2 regions of the Paenibacillus wuxiensis genome follow, and region 2 is predicted to be linked to the other one. Evidence: riboswitches for the same ligand, from Rfam matches in the RefSeq annotation. Region 2 holds a riboswitch; the other holds the start of a gene.
What was found. Region 2 has a riboswitch for glycine ahead of gcvT (glycine cleavage system aminomethyltransferase GcvT). Riboswitches for the same ligand answer to the same signal wherever they lie in the genome.
Positions count from the first base shown of each region.

Region 1: another riboswitch for glycine. It lies ahead of ABN764_RS06355 (alanine/glycine:cation symporter family protein); the one in region 2 lies ahead of gcvT (glycine cleavage system aminomethyltransferase GcvT).

Region 1 is NZ_JBEFZI010000002.1:676,373-682,489, reverse strand. It holds gene ABN764_RS06370 (BMQ_0737 family morphogenetic spore coat protein) at 1-363, shown strand, start outside; gene ABN764_RS06365 (aldo/keto reductase) at 551-1,528, shown strand; gene ABN764_RS06360 (pyridoxal phosphate-dependent decarboxylase family protein) at 1,789-3,246, shown strand; glycine riboswitch at 3,442-3,548, shown strand; gene ABN764_RS06355 (alanine/glycine:cation symporter family protein) at 3,697-5,037, shown strand; gene ABN764_RS06350 (sigma-70 family RNA polymerase sigma factor) at 5,199-5,732, shown strand; gene ABN764_RS06345 (DUF4179 domain-containing protein) at 5,729-6,117, shown strand, end outside.
Region 2 is NZ_JBEFZI010000006.1:134,400-140,516, forward strand. It holds gene murI (glutamate racemase) at 1-229, opposite strand, end outside; gene ABN764_RS14760 (SMI1/KNR4 family protein) at 768-1,358, opposite strand; gene gcvH (glycine cleavage system protein GcvH) at 1,587-1,979, opposite strand; glycine riboswitch at 2,173-2,281, opposite strand; glycine riboswitch at 2,445-2,539, shown strand; glycine riboswitch at 2,543-2,666, shown strand; gene gcvT (glycine cleavage system aminomethyltransferase GcvT) at 2,768-3,895, shown strand; gene gcvPA (aminomethyl-transferring glycine dehydrogenase subunit GcvPA) at 3,892-5,247, shown strand; gene gcvPB (aminomethyl-transferring glycine dehydrogenase subunit GcvPB) at 5,244-6,117, shown strand, end outside.

The sequences.
Region 1 (6,117 bases), on a different contig from region 2:
GCTATTGTACTGACCACGTGCTCTGCAGAAGTAACGATTACGTTAACAGATAGTGGAACAGGAGAAACATGCACGTTTACACTATTAGTCAAGAATAACGAGAAAGTATCACTCTGCTTACCGCTCCCATTAGATGAATCCAACATTATTTCTCAAATATTCGATATCCATTGTGCTGCACGAATTACTGACAGCTTAACGATTGAGTTGCAATTGGATTGGTGTTTGGAGCTTATCGTGAAATTTACAATTCCGCTGATGGTTGAAGCGACATTCTGTCAACCTAGGGCATTAATCCCGATACCGGAGTCATGCAGCATCAGCCTTCCATTGCAATGTCCGACGATTTTTCCATTCGTATAATTTGTCTTGTAATCCATAACAGATTCTGGAATCTATATTGTTGTTGAGAACTCATGCTTGCATGAGTTTTTCTTTTTGTGCGCGGAAGTGGAATCATAAGGCAGACACATATTTGATCGGATTCAGATCAAGGGGATAGCTTGTGATATAATTACTGCTAAATAAGGAAAGCAAGGAGTTGATCGTCATGCAATATCGTCGTCTTGGCAATAGTGGATTGAAGGTGTCTGTGCTTGGGTTAGGAACAAATGCTTTCGGTAAGCGGGCTGACAAGCAGGCTTCGACTCGAATTATTCATCAAGCGCTGGACTATGGCATTAACTTTATTGATACGGCTAATATTTATGCTGGTTCAGAATCAGAACGCATCATCGGTGAGGCGCTGACAGGCAATCGACACAATGTCGTGCTGACAACGAAGGCAGGATTAATTCGAGGACAGGGGCCGAACGAGCGCGGCTCATCTCGCTTTCATTTGCAGCAGGAATTAGACAATAGCTTGAAGCGGCTAAATACCGATTATATTGACCTGTATCAAATACATACATTTGATCCGCATACTCCACTTGAGGAGACGCTGCGGACGCTTGATGATATGATACGTTCAGGCAAGGTGCGGTATATCGGAGCGTCTAATTACGCTGCTTGGGAGCTGATGAAGGCGATTGGCATCAGTGAACGGCTTGGTCTGAATCGTTATGTGTCCATGCAAACCAGCTATTCACTAGCTGATCGAACGCCAGAACTGGAACTGGTTCCGCTATGTCAGGATCAAGGGGTGGGAATCATTCCATATTACCCGCTTGCAGGAGGAATTCTGACAGGGAAATATCGTGTGGGCGATCAGAAGCCAGCTGGCTCACGAGCAGATACGGATCCGAATTTCTACAAATTCTTCAATGAAGAACGGTTTGCGTTAAGTGAACAGGTGAGCGAATTGGCAGCGGATATCGGCTGCCGCCCAAGCTCGTTGTCATTAGCTTGGCTTATGCACCAGCCTTGTGTATCGACAGTCATTGTAGGAGCGACGAAGGTGGAGCAGTTAGAGGATAATATAACGAGTGTCAATGTCGAACTTAATGAAGAACAGTTGAACCGGTTGGATGAAATAAGCCGTCGATATCGTTATGGTGAACCTTTTGCCGTATACCGATTGCCTGAGTAAATGAGAAAGTAAGGAAGCAATAGGCACCGCCTCTAGGTAATAGGGGCGGTTTTTTTGAGTTGAGATTTCGAAATCTTGCGCTCATATTATAAATACGATGTAACTGGAAGGACGGTATGTATAATAGGGGGAGAAATGGCCTGACCTCATAGCGGGTTAATAAACTGTACCTGTTCAATTGTCGTCTTGGTCGGTAAGCTATTATTCAATTGGAACATCTTTCTTGAATTGAACAGTGGAAGGGAGTTGCTGGAATCTGTATGCTTAGACAGAATCCGATCTTGGATCTATCAACTGAGGAACAGTATATGCTAGGCTCATATACGTTAGAGAAAATCAGTCAGTATCTATCATACACCGACGAGGTAGTAGTTGCCCCTGAATTAATCCCGTCAGAAATCGTGCAGTATGCGGAGCAAATTGACTTTGCTGCTCCTGTCAAGCCTCAAACTGCGGTTCAGCATGTTATAGAAGGACTGCGTCGATATCAAGTGCACACAGCACACCCAGGATATTATGGCTTATACAATCCCCGCCCGAACTTTATGGGGATTATGGCAGACACGATAACAGCAGCGTTTAACCCCCAGCTTGCTGCATGGAGTCATGCGCCGCTCGCGGTAGAGATTGAGAATTACGTACTGCGTGAGCTCGCCGTTCAATTTGGTTACCCGCATGATGTTGCTGATGGAACCTTCACGACTGGGGGAGCGGAAGCTAATTTGACGGCTGTCTTAACGGCCCTATCTTATCATTTTCCAAAGTATGCAATAGACGGATTAGCAGCTCTGGAGAAGCGACCCATTCTGTATGCTTCTGAAGAAAGTCATCATTCATTGGTGAAGGCGGCTCGATCCTGTGGGCTTGGAACGAATTCAATTCGCTCCATTCGTACGAACGATTCCTTGCAAATGGATATAGATGCGTTATCAGAACAAATACGTATAGACCGCGCGCAGGGTTTTGCCCCATTTCTTATTATTGCTACAGCGGGAACGACGGGAGCCGGTGCAATTGATCCCTTAATGGACATCGCAGCAATAGCGGAGCATGAACAGATGTGGCTTCATGTGGATGCTGCTTATGGCGGTGCAATCGTATTGGATTCCGAGCTGTCCTCCCATATAGATGGTATCCAGCAAGCAGATTCAATCGCGTTTGATGCTCATAAGTGGCTGTCCGTTCCAATGGGGGCGGGCATGTACTTCACACGTCATTCACATATATTGCATGAAACCTTCCGTATAACGGCAGATTATATGCCGAAGGAGGGTGAGGAGCTGCCTACGATTGATCCATATACGCATTCTATTCAATGGTCACGGAGATTTATAGGATTGAAGCTGTATTTATCCCTGGCTACTGCGGGGTGGGAAGGATATCGAGCTGTCTTGCGACATCAAGTTGAAATGGGCAAGCTATTCCGAGAAGAATTAATGCGATCTGGCTGGACAGTTGCCAATGATACCGTGCTGCCTGTCATTTGCTTTCTTGATCAAGAAGCATGGACACGAAACGACCAGGACTTCGCTCAATTTGTGCATCAACAAGTATTAAGCACAGGGAAAGTGTGGCTATCCGTATTTACCATTCATGGTGTACCAACGCTGCGTGCATGCTTTACCAATTACGATACGAATGTGCAGAATGTGAGTGAACTCATTCATTTATTAAATGAGGCCAGATCCCTATATTACAGTCACCAAGCACATGTGTGATAGATGGTATGGGATAAATTACAATGCAATGGATCATTGCACAATGATAGTGTGTCTACTATAATGTTACCTACAACTTTATAACTGGATGAAGTTTGCGGGAGATAGACGAATCGTCTAGCCGAAGGGGTAAGCTCTCAGGCGCTTAGGCATATCGAACCTTGAGCTCGAATACGTATAAGCAGGACCGTAAATGGACAGGACTCTGGAGAGACTCCATGATTGGGGCACCGAAGGGGCAAGACGAATTTGATTCTCGTGGATTCGTTAAAACTCTCAGGTAAAAGGACAGGGATGCAGAAGCGTAGAAAAATCGTAAGTCATTGGTATGATGATCTTATTTAGGTATGTCACTTACGTCAGGTTGTTTATTCTGCACACATGTCCCCAGGGTCAAATCATTCGATTTGACTCTTTTTATTATTCACAAAGAGGGGAACTGATTTGGCAATGATGGAACAATGGTTAGACAAATTGAACAGCATGGTATGGGGAGCACCGCTTCTTATCTTATTAGTAGGAACGGGAATCTTATTAACGATCCGCTTGGGTGGACTACAGTTGTTCCGCCTGCCGCTCGCCTTGAAGTTAATATTCAAGTCGAAGAACGAGGGAGAAGGAGATGTATCCAGCTTCGGTGCATTAGCTACTGCGCTGGCGGCGACAATTGGAACTGGTAATATCGTGGGGGTTGCTACTGCAATTAAGGTGGGTGGACCCGGTGCGTTATTCTGGATGTGGGTTGCTGCATTCTTCGGTATGGCTACTAAATATGCGGAGGGATTGCTTGCTGTCAAGTATCGCAACATTGATGACAATGGACAAGTGCTAGGTGGCCCAATGTATTATATTGAGAAGGGGCTTGGCATGAAATTCAAGCCGCTTGCTGTATTCTTCGCGATTAGCGGGGTGTTGGTTGCCTTACTTGGAATAGGTACATTTCCGCAAATTAATGCGATCGTCACATCTACAGAAGCAAGCCTTGGAGTGCCTGCAGTAGTCACTGCGGCAATCGTCACTATCGTGACCGCACTTGTTACAATTGGCGGGATTCAGAGTATATCGCATGTGACGACGACAATCGTCCCTGTCATGGCTATTATCTATTTTATCGCAAGCTTTGTGGTGCTTATTGCATTTGCGGATCAGATACCTCACGCACTGTCGTTGATTTTCCATGGCGCGTTCAATGTAACAGCAGCAGGAGGCGGCTTCTTGGGAGCAACGGTTATGATGGCGATCCGCAACGGAATTGCAAGAGGTGTATTCTCCAATGAATCAGGTCTCGGAAGCGCACCGATTGCGGCCGCGGCTGCGAAGGTGAAATGGCCGGCTGAGCAAGGACTCATATCAATGACTGGAACATTCATTGATACGATCATCGTCTGCTCGCTTACAGGATTAACATTGATTGTAACTGGTGTATGGAATGGCCCAATGGAAGGAGCGGCCATGACACAGGCAGCATTTGATGCTGCGCTGCCATACGGTTCCCTCATTCTTATGTTTTGCTTGATTTTATTTGCATTCACGACGATTCTTGGCTGGAACTATTACGGCGAACGGTGCATGGTTTATTTATTCGGTGTCAAATCGATTCTGCCGTACCGCCTTATGTTCATTGCGATCATTGGCTTTGGGGCATTTATCAAGCTGGATATGATATGGAAGCTTGCTGATATTGTAAATGGATTAATGGCGCTGCCGAACTTAGTTGCACTGCTCGGTTTGTCTGGAGTCGTCGTGTCTGAGACTCGTCTATATTGGAAGCATAGGGAATCCGAAAAATAAATAGAAGCAGGAAGCGATTCCTGTTCTTAAGTAAACTGCCAAATGCATGAAAGTGAACATTTGGCAGTTTTTTTGCGTTTAATGAAACCTTTTGCCTATCTTGTGCATCTAATTGACAGTTTGATTCGCGTGTATGGGGTAAAGAAGGGAGTAGAAACGGCTTGCATAGCGATATAGAGACAGAAGTGAGATTGGCTAAGGAAGGTAACAAAGAAGCGTTTATTCGACTCATCAAGCAGCATGAAGCCCAAATGTTCAACATGGCCAGGTCAATCGTCAGAAGGGATGAGGATTGTGCAGATGCGATGCAGGAGACTGTGCTCAAGGCTTATCGCGCACTGACCAACCTAAATCATCATGCCTATTTTAAGACTTGGCTCTTTCGGATATTGATCAATGAATGCAATATGATATTGCGGAAGCAGGCTCGCATCATCATGCTGGCTGAACTCCCAGAAGTTGGTGTAGCCACGGCAGAATACAGTGATCATCTTGATTTGCGTCAGGCGATCTATCGGCTTGAGGAAGTATCTCGCAATATTGTTATTTTGTTTTATTTTCAGGATTTGCCTATGCATCAGATCGCCGAGATGATGGATATGTCCGTGGGTGCGGTGAAGACACGGCTGCATCGGGCACGTCACACGCTCGCAGAATGGCTGGATGATACTGAAGAAAGGAAGATGAACGGATGAAAGACATACAACTGCCTATCGATCAGCGACTGGAACAGCTTAGGGAACCATATATTAGCGAGCTGCCAGAATCCGTTCGCAACCGAATGGATCGGACATACCAGATCATCGACGAGATGCTTCCTGGACGGAAGAGAAGAAGTCGGAAGAACCGCTGGCTGCGCAGAGTGTTGATTTCAACAGCGGGTGTAGCGAGCCTCGGGATAGTCATGATCTTCTCAGGTCTTGCCTCTCCAGCGATCGCACAGACGTTAAAGCAGATTCCGTTCATGAATAGCGTATTCAAACTGGTGGGGGATCTTGGCTTGCAAACTGCTGGAGAGAAGGGGATGGTCACCTCAGTCAATCAGCGCGTAACCCATAAGGGAGTGACGCTCACGATTTC
Region 2 (6,117 bases):
CGATGCTTGTCGCTGTATTGCACGCAATAACAAGCGCCTTCACATTGTGCTGCATGATGTCTTCCACAGCTGAATGTACATGGCGCATTACTTCGGATTGAGATTTCGTCCCATATGGAACATGCAGCGTATCTGCATAAAATAAATATTGTTCATGCGGCATCTGCTTCATAGCCTCAGCCAACACGGTTATTCCACCGATTCCAGAATCAAAAAAAGCGATTGTCATTCCATTCACCTAGCATTCTTATTAACATTGCAACATCTAGTTGTCGATGCTTATATTGTACTCCTTTTCGGCGGTGAATCCTATCGAAAATTTGTCGCATGGTGTCAGTAGAAAATAAATTGCTTGACTAAGTGTCTTTAATCAAAATTGTCATCGTGGAAGGCTGCAGCATGTAAACAACCGTTTCTATAAAAGATGTACGTGTTCGCCATATTCATGAATAGTACTTTTATACCTAAACACCAACGGCAGGGTTATACGAAACAAACTGCCACTCATTTTACTGCAAGGAGCGGTCGCGTAAAACCAGTGTGAGTGCGATGAAGCCGTGGGCGGACAGAAGCTGTAGCTACACAGAAATAATTAAATCAGGAGGGTTCTGTGCCAATGCCGAACACTCCTGAAAATGTTTTAGGCTGTGTAAAAACGCAAGTCAGTAAAATTTGTTGTAATATATTCAAACTGCAAACGGTAAATTGATTGACATTCGCCAGAAAATCGAAACGTTTTTGTAACCATCAGACTTAGAGGTTATTTTTCATAGACATTCTTCATACCAATCATCTTCAAGATTTTGAATAGTATCTTGTAAAAGTTCTGAAAATGTTGGAGCTATAAAATAAACAAAATCAGGGTCATGTACATAAAAGATAACTTGCCCAACTGTACCATGTTCTGTCGGGTCGAAGTCTAACATTAGATACAATGACCCTCCTACAACCTGTGCAAAAGGAAACCACTGCTTGTTAAATAAATATGGCTTAATACGAGAATCAAGCTTACTAATTTCTTCATCGCTGTAATATTCACTCATTAAATGATCGCGATCGCAGAAAAATTTCTTGGTATCTCTAATATCGTCTAAGGAAAGAAATGTAAATGGAATACAACTATCTTTATATGAAGTATACAAAAGATTAAGCGGATAGCCGCTGCCATCCTTAAGTTTATAAAACGCCTTAAAATCCGTTGGTAATGAAATACTAAAATCTCTTTCAAAATCGTCAAATTGTTTATCTGTTACTCCGGTTATCTTCTTGTACTCTTCAAAATACTCAATATCTTCGTCAACAACTTTCCCAGCTAATAAACCCTCTATTGTTTTACGTAATTCATCTATTAGGGACACCTTACTTACCTCCAAATATAACTATCCTTCGCAAGGAACCTATTATTCCACGAATACACCCAGTCTACTTTTACGATTCTACAAGTTGATGAAGAAACCCTTAGAACCTCAATCAGAGCTCAGTCTAGAACTTTATTTTCTTGTGACACATGGCAAATGAAAAAACCTGCTGCACCAGCATGATACCAGTTCAGCAGGTTCTTAGTTCTCAACCTATTGTTCCTTCAACTATTCATCTATCAGCTTCGTGTACTGCTCTGCATTCAGCAAGTGCTTCACAGCTTCCTCAACGCTGCCTTCTACTTCAACTTCTGCAATCCATCCATCTTCGTAGGGGCTGCTGTTCACAAGCTCTGGCGACGCTTCCAATCCATCATTGACCTTCGTAATTGTCCCGGATACCGGACAGTACAACTCAGATACGGTCTTCACCGATTCAATTGATCCCATGCTGTCCCCTGCGGACAAACTGGTTCCTACTGGCGGAAATTCAATGAATACGATGTCTCCCAGCTGGGATTGTGCATGATCTGTAATGCCAACCCGTACCGTATTGCCTTCTATGGCAACTACCCATTCATGCTCTTCACTATACAACAATCCATTCTTCACTTCGCTCATGTCAACGCCCCATTTCATTCATAATGTCATTCATCAGGCCGTCTATCCAATCGAGATCGTAAAAATGGACAGGAAGCGGCCTTGTCGCCTTGTTCTCTGTCCTCGGTACCTGAGAGTTCCCGTTCCTCCACAGCCACAACTGCGGTTGAACTTACCCCTTTGGCGGCATAGAAAATGCACTCTCCAGAGCTGCGTCAGAATGGCGGTTATGGAACCTGAGAGATTCATTGCCAATCGGCGGCTGGCAACTTGCTCCTTCGGTGTTGACAATCGCAATTGTCAAACTCTCCCGACCTTCCTCGTTCGCGAATTACGATTAAACTGGGTAATTATAACACCATTAGATTATTGCAAGATATGCATGATTGTCAATACGACAAGCTATGAAATCAGTTGTGAAGAAAATATCAATTGACAAAGTGTGGAAAGCTCAACTAATGTAGAGATGACAGCTGAAAATGGCGAATGATGGTAAAGGGAGAGACTGCTGAGACATAGCGGCGCCGAAGGAGTAAGCCTGAATAGGTGAATCTCTCAGGCAAAAGGACTTTTACCGGACGCACCTCTGGAGAGCACTGCTATTCATGAAAACGAATACAGTCACCCAAGGGGAAAGTCGATGGTAGACTCGCAAACAAACAATTTGTTTGCGACAATCGGCGACACTCTCAGGTACAAAGGACAGAGCGAGAGAATGAGAGGATGCGATGCATCCACTTTTCTTTCGGCTGTCCTTTTTATGTTCGTATACCGATAATTAGTCCAAATACGCGTATCGAGGTGAATTCATGAGTCAATTGAAGAGAACGCCAATATTTGATCAATACTCTGCTTATCCGGGTGCACGCTGCATTGACTTCGGCGGCTGGGAGCTCCCTGTTCAATTTATCGGCATTCAGCGAGAGCATGAAGCAGTTCGTACACATGCAGGTCTATTCGATGTCTCCCACATGGGTGAATTTATCGTAAGCGGCCCTGCCTCCCTGACATTTCTTCAACAGATGACAACAAATGATGTATCGCGGCTCGAGGATGGCAAAGCACAATATACGCTGATGTGCTACCCTGACGGAGGAGTTGTCGATGATATTCTCATTTATCAGATGAAGAGCGACCGTTACATGCTCGTCGTTAATGCCTCCAACATCGATAAAGACTACGCATGGCTGCAGAAGCACCTGATTCATGGCGTTACCTTGACCAATGTATCGAATCGCACAGCATTGCTTGCCCTTCAAGGGCCGAATGCCCAAGCTATTCTTGCTGCGGTAACTGAGGCACCTATTGATTCGCTCGCTCCATTCCATTTCCTATCGGATGCACAAGTCTGCGGCGTATCAACATTGCTGTCTCGCTCAGGCTATACCGGTGAAGATGGCTTCGAACTCTACTTGTCCGCAGAGGATGCAGCACACGTATGGAATGAGCTGATTCGCGCGGGCGAACCGTTCGGCTTGCTCCCAGCAGGGCTTGGTGCTAGAGACACCTTGCGCTTCGAGGCACGTCTGCCCCTCTATGGACAAGAAATTACAGCCGATATCTCGCCGCTTGAGGCAGGACTAGCACGATTCGTCAAGCTGGATAAGGGCGACTTCATCGGCCGTGTAGCATTAACGAAGCAGAAGACCGATGGACCGGCACGAAAGCTGGTCGGCATCGAGATGATCGACAAAGGCATTCCTCGCTCCCATTATCCAGTGCTTGCAGATGGGCGCGTGATCGGAGAAGTTACAACAGGAACACAGTCGCCGACATTAAAACGCAATCTAGGGCTGGCCTTGATTGAATCCGCATTCTCTGAATTGGATACAGAAATTCTTGTCGAAATTCGCGGCAAGCAGTTGAAAGCCCGCGTCGTCTCGACTCCATTTTATAAACGAATCCCGACCCCTGCCAAAGGAGCGAATCCATCATGAAGCATCGTTACATTCCAGTGACGGAACAAGATCAGGCTGACATGCTGCAGCAGATCGGCATCACTTCCATTGACGAGCTATTCCGCGATATCCCAGCCTCCATTCGTTACAATGGAGTACTGCCAATGTCTAAACCATTAGATGAAGCAGCCATGATGAAGCATATGAAGGAATTGGCCTCCCGCAATGCTAATAGTGAGAGCCATACCAGCTTCCTTGGTGCTGGCATATACGATCATCATATCCCTGTAGTCATCCAGCATCTAGTCTCTAGATCAGAGTTCTATACCGCCTATACACCCTATCAGCCTGAAATCAGTCAGGGTGAATTGCAAGCAATCTTTGAATTTCAATCCTATATATGCGAGTTGACTGGTATGGCTGTTGCCAATGCCAGCATGTATGATGGCGCTACTGCACTTGCAGAAGCTGGAGCACTGGCGGTTGGCGCAACGAAGCGCAAGCAGCTTGTCATCTCGAGCACTGTCCATCCAGAAGCGAGACAGATTGTTCGCACAATGGCTCGAGGACTTAATGTTGAAGTGGTCGAGATTGGATATCAAGACGGGGTGACTGACCTTGCTCAGCTGGAGCGTGCTGTCACGGACGAGACTGCTGCCGTACTGATTCAGTCCCCTAACTTCTTCGGATGCATTGAAGATGTGCGCGCCATTGAACCTATTGCACATGCAAATAAAGGTCTGCTCATCATGAGTACAAATCCACTGAGTCTTGCTATGTTGGAGAGTCCTGGCAAACTAGGTGTAGATGTATGTGTTGGAGATGCCCAGCCGCTTGGCATTGCAGCATCTTACGGCGGTCCTACATGCGGTTTCTTTGCCGTTGCAGAGCCCTATATGCGCCGCATCCCTGGCAGAATTGTCGGCTTGACCAAGGATCTGGATGGCAAGCGTGGATTTGTTCTTACACTCCAAGCGAGAGAACAGCATATCCGTCGTGAAAAGGCGACATCCAACATCTGCTCGAACCAAGCACTTCTTGCTCTTGCTGCTTCCGTCTATATGTCCGTCATGGGCAAGATGGGAATGCAAGAGGTATCGAAGCTCAATATACAGAAGTCTCATTATGCAGCTGCTTATATCAATAACAAGCCCAATCTGGGATTAGCGTTCCAGGCGCCTTATTTCAATGAATTCGTACTTCGTCTCCCGCAAGATACTGACATGGATCGATTGCAGTCTCTGCTCCTGGACAACGGATTCATTGGCGGCTTGGATCTTGGCCGCTTCTATCCTGAACTGGAAGGACATATGCTCATTGCGGTCACGGAGAAAAAATCCAAATCAGACATCGAACAATTTATTGACCTGCTGGAGGTGAGCTGCGTATGAAACCGGAACAAGCACTAATATTTGAATTGAGTCATCCTGGGCGTATTGCCTATTCCTTACCTGAATGTGATGTTCCAGAAATCGAGATTCAAGAGCTTGTCCCAACTTCGATGCTGCGCAGTCAAGAGGCCGAGCTGCCTGAAGTGTATGAGGTTGATGTGATTCGACATTATACCGCCTTATCACGCCGCAACTTCGGCGTAGATAATGGTTTCTACCCACTCGGCTCTTGTACGATGAAATATAATCCGAAAATTAACGAGGATGCAGCAAGGCTGACAGGTCTCGCAGCAATCCATCCTTATCAGCCTACAAGCACGGTGCAAGGGGCTCTAGAGCTGCTGTACACGCTGCAAGAGGATCTAGCTGCCTTGACTGGTATGGATAAAGTCACGCTTCAGCCTGCGGCAGGCGCGCATGGAGAATGGACGGGGTTGATGATGATCCGGGCTTACCATGAGAGCCGCGGCGAGCAGCGGACGAAAGTAATCGTTCCTGATTCCTCTCATGGCACGAACCCCGCTAGTGCAACTGTAGCTGGCTTAGATACGATTACAATACCGTCTAACGAACAAGGATTCGTTGATCTGGAAGCACTCAGAGCCGCTGTTGGATCTGATACGGCAGCATTGATGCTCACGAACCCGAGCACGCTCGGATTGTTCGAAGAGCATATTGTCGAGATCGCGAGCATTGTTCATGAAGCTGGCGGATTGCTCTATTATGATGGCGCTAACTCCAATGCCATTATGGGTATTACGCGTCCTGGGGATATGGGCTTTGATGTTGTCCATTTGAATTTGCACAAGACGATGAGTACGCCTCATGGCGGCGGCGGCCCTGGTGCTGGCCCTGTTGGCGTGAAGAGCA